2 regions of the Streptomyces sp. NPDC057438 genome follow, and region 1 is predicted to be linked to the other one. Evidence: riboswitches for the same ligand, from Rfam matches in the RefSeq annotation. Region 1 holds a riboswitch; the other holds the start of a gene.
What was found. Region 1 has a riboswitch for cyclic di-AMP ahead of ACFU5F_RS14615 (transglycosylase family protein). Riboswitches for the same ligand answer to the same signal wherever they lie in the genome.

Region 1 (2,193 bases):
AGGCCGACCTCGACCTCGACGGTGGGGTTGCCTCGTGAGTCGAGGATTTCCCGGGCTACGACGACGTCGATGGACGGCACGAGCATCTCCTTCATGGGATGTGACGCTGGTTGTGCGGGGCCGCTTGGGCCTTGCGACTAGAGCCTAACCGCCCCCGGGCCGTCGGCAGCCGACCGACCGTCCCGTGGACAGACAGACCGTACCCATTGTTCCCGCCCGGAACAAAGAGGGGGTGAACAAGAGAAGGCGCCGACGGTGCAAAAAAGCCCCGCCCCGGTGCGTACGGGGGAATGCGCACCGGGGCGGGGAGCCCGTGGGGTCGGGGGGACGGCCCTCACGAGGTCTTCACTATGGAGGACACGGATGTGAGTGGGCTGTGGTTCAGCCGGGGAGCGGCCCGATTTCCGGCCCGGCTGAACCTGCCCCGCCTGCCCGGCCGTGGGGGCGGCCGTGGGGTCGGCAGGCGCGTGCGGCCGTCGTGGTCGCGGCGGGTCAGCTCAGGTGGAGCTGCTGGCCCGGGTAGATGAAGTCGGCGTCGTCGATGATGTCCTTGTTCAGCTCGAAGAGTTTCTCCCAGCCACCCTTGACGTTCTTCTTCGCGGCGATGCCGCTGAGGGTGTCCCCCTTGACGACCTTGTACTCGCCGTCGCCCTTCTTGACCTTCTTGCCGGTCGGGGTCTTGACGGTGGCACGCTCGGAGGAGCGGGAGGAGCGGGTGTCCCCGGTGCTCTTCTCGGTGCTCTTCTGGGTGCTCTCCTGCGTGCCCTGCGAGGAGGAGCCGGAGGAGTCGGCGTTGCCGCTGGAGGGGGCGGAGCCGTCGTACGAGGCGCCGGACAGGCCGGTGCCGCAGACCGGCCAGGCACCCTTGCCCTGGCCGGCGAGGACCTTCTCGGCGATCGCGATCTGCTGGGCCTTGCTCGCCTTGTCGGCGGTGGAGGCGTACTGCGTACCGCCGTAGCCGGCCCAGGTGGAGGCGGAGAACTGCAGGCCGCCGTAGTAGCCGTTGCCGGTGTTGATGGACCAGTTGCCGCCGGACTCGCACTGGGCGACGGCGTCCCACTCGGAGGCGGTGGCGGCGGAGGCGCTGCCGGCCGCCATCAGCGGGGCGGCGACGGCGGCGGCGCCGGTGACACCGACGACGGCGATGGCGCGAGCAGACCGCTGCATGGCGGACGGGCGGCGGTGCTTGCCCTTGCTGGAAAACAGCATGGAGAGATCCCCTCACCGACGCCTGCGAGGTGAGCTGTCGGGTTCGGGCCGGTTGAGTTGCCCGGCCGCGCACGCTCGCCTCTCGGCTCACGTCGCGCGGCTTCACCCCCAGCCGGTTCCGGTCGTGCGCCCCCGAAGGGCCGCAACCGCCGGACCCGGCACTTACCTTGGGTCCCCCGCTCCTGCCTACGGCGCTTGACGCGACGACTGTTCCTCACGGCCGATGGCAGGATTCGGCGTGCCGACCGGGAGGGCCCGCTGTGGCGAGCGGTCACGACCGTAAACAGGTGATTGCCCGAATTTCAAAGACGATCAGGGGGTCTGTGATTCATCTCCCACGGAGATCAAAACGGGCATTCAGGGTCGAACCATGACCCGAACTGCCGCTACTTTTTGCCCGTTTCGGCACCGACTTCGAGGGTCTGACCGGGAAGGATGAGGTCCGGGTCGGTTCCGACCGTGCTCTCGTTCTCGGAGTACAGCGTCCGCCACCCGCCGTCCAGGCCGAGCGAGTTCACGATGCCGGTCAGGCTGTCGCCCACACGGACGGTGTAGCCGCCCTCCACCGCCTCGCGCGAGGCGCCGCCGTCCCGCGAGGCGTGCCGGCCGGAGGAGGTGCCGTCGGCGCGCGAGCCGTCGCCCGCCTCCGCGCCGGAGGCGGTGTCCGTGCCGGAGCCCTCGTCGGCGCTGGCGCCGCGATGACGGCCGGTACCGCTGCCGCCGTCGTCGGCGGCCGAAGAACCGTCTCCCTGGCGCGCGGCGTCCGACGTCCCACTGTCGGAGTCCTTGGAGTCGCCGTCGCCGGAGTCGCCTTCGCCGGAACCGGTCGAGTCCGCGGAGTCGGAGTCCTCGGTCGCCTTCGCGGAACCGTCGCGGGCGTCCGCCGACGAGTCCGACGTTGCGCCCGACTTCCCGGACCCGTCGGCGGCGTCGGAGCCGGCGTCGTCGGTCGACCTGGCCGAGTCGGTGGAGCCGGCCGAGTCC
Region 2 (2,193 bases), on a different contig from region 1:
GGCAAGGGGCTGGGCGCGGTGTCGGCGGTGGCGGTGCTGATCGGCGCGTTCCGGGAGGCGGCCGAGCAGGAGTCGACGCTGGAGGCGGTCGCCCAGCGGCTGGAACGGGCGCTGGCCCGGGAGACGACCCGGCGGGAGGCGGCGCTGCGGGACGCGGCGGTGGAGTACGAGGGGTTCGTGACGGCCGTGCTGGCGGAGTTCCCGCACGGCGCCGGGCGCGCCCGGATCGTCAACCGGGGCCACCCCTCCCCGCTGCTGCTGCTCGCCGATGGCACCCTGTGCACGCTGGACACGTCGCGGCCGGCCCTCCCGCTGGGCATGGAGGACCTGGGCGCCTGGCCCGACCGCGCGGAGGAGACCGGGTTTCCGCCGGGTGCCACCCTTCTCTTCCACACCGACGGGCTGTCGGAGGCGCGGGACGCGTGCGGTGTCTTCTACGACCCGGTCGAGCGCCTGTCCGGACGGGTCTTCTCCGCTCCACGCGCCCTGGTGACGACCCTCGCGGACGAGGTGCGCCGGCACACGGGGGACAGCACGACGGACGACATGGCCCTGCTGGCGGTCCGCCGCCCGTGACATCGGGCGGATGCGGGTGCGGTGCGGGTGCATGGGCTGCGAGGGTCCGCGGGGGCCTCTCTGCCACCCAGCGTGACTGTGCGACGTTTCTCCGTAGAGATGCTGATGTCCCGTCAGAACTTTTGTTACTCCTGAGGCAAGTCAACTCGCCCGTTTTAAACCCCTCATGACCCGTAAAGTCCAGCAGGGGGGTCGGAACGATCATTCAGAACAGCTTGGATTGGAGTACTCGCGTCTATTAACGTTCGATAACGCAGCGCGGTCGTCCCAGCCGTCACAAGAGACGGCTCCGTGCTCACGCGCCGAATCCCGCAAGGGAACCGGGGAACCACCACCCTGGGGTGAATCGCACGGAGACCGTCGTGGCAGTCCGCACGACCGGTTTACGCGCGTAGGAGACCTTCCTGCTCCGAACCCGTCAGCTAACCCGGTAGGCGAGGAGGAAGGAAGGAGTACGCCCACGTGGCGTCGAACCGGTCCGCGACCGAAGCCCCGTTCGTGCCGAGCCAACGCGAAGGCGAGAGCCGGACGTTCGGCTACGGCAGCTACAACAGCGACAACGAGGGCCCCTGGCAGGAGTGGAATCCCAGCGAGGACTCCCTCCGCCCCGCTCGCGGTCGGCACCGCGTCGCCAAGAAGACCGGCGTACTCGCTCGTGGCGGCCTCGGCCGCAGCTCCACGGTTCTCGGCGTCGGTGTCATAGCCGCCGTCAGCGGCGCCGGCATGGCCAGCGCGCAGTCCGGCAAGGCCCCGGTGTCCATCTCGATGCCCGACATGCCGAACGTCGGCTCGGTCTTCGAGGACGAGGCCGAGGAGCCGGAGCCCGAGGCTTCCAGGACGCCGCTCAGCAGCGCCGGCCTGAGCGCCGCCGAGACCCAGCAGGGCGCCGCGGACGCCGGTGAGGCGCTGCGCGCCCGCATCATGGCCCAGGCCGAGTCCCAGCAGGACGCCTTCGACAAGGCCGCCGCCGAGGCCGCCCAGACCGCTGCCGCGGACAAGGCCGCCGAACTGGCCGCCAAGGAGAAGAAGGAAGCCGAGGCCAAGGAGGCCGCCGCCAAGAAGAAGGCGGCGGAGGAGGCCGCGGCGAAGAAGGAGGCCGAGCGTCTCGCCTCCCTCGCCAAGCAGTTCACGCTGCCCACCTCCTCGTACACCCTCACCTCCACCTTCGGCCAGGCCGGCCCCTACTGGTCCTCCGGCTACCACACCGGCCTCGACTTCGCCGCCCCGACCGGCACCCTGATCAAGGCCGTCCACGGCGGCACCATCACGCAGGCCGGCTACGAGGGCTCGTACGGCTACAAGACCGTCCTCACCCTCGATGACGGCACCGAGATCTGGTACGCCCACCAGTCCTCCATCGGCGTCAGCGTCGGCCAGAAGGTCGCCACCGGTGACGTCATCGGCCGCGTGGGCGCCACCGGCAACGTGACCGGCGCCCACCTCCACATGGAGGTCCACCCGGGCGGCTCCGCCAGCGGCATCGACCCGGCGGCGTGGCTGCGCAGCAAGGGCCTGACCCCGTAGAACCGGCCGTGAGAAGGAAGCAGCGACGCCGCGCGGGTCCGTGAGGACCGCGCGGCGTCCGTTTTCCCCGGGGTGGCGGCACGGCTGCCGACA

Region 2: another riboswitch for cyclic di-AMP. It lies ahead of ACFU5F_RS26435 (M23 family metallopeptidase); the one in region 1 lies ahead of ACFU5F_RS14615 (transglycosylase family protein).

What each region holds. Positions count from the first base shown of each region.
Region 1 is NZ_JBHVDD010000021.1:15,971-18,163, reverse strand. It holds gene eno (phosphopyruvate hydratase) at 1-80, opposite strand, end outside; gene ACFU5F_RS14615 (transglycosylase family protein) at 493-1,209, opposite strand; cyclic di-AMP (ydaO/yuaA leader) riboswitch at 1,214-1,413, opposite strand; gene ACFU5F_RS14610 (transglycosylase family protein) at 1,596-2,193, opposite strand, start outside.
Region 2 is NZ_JBHVDD010000055.1:43,452-45,644, forward strand. It holds gene ACFU5F_RS26430 (PP2C family protein-serine/threonine phosphatase) at 1-576, shown strand, start outside; cyclic di-AMP (ydaO/yuaA leader) riboswitch at 867-1,028, shown strand; gene ACFU5F_RS26435 (M23 family metallopeptidase) at 1,039-2,100, shown strand.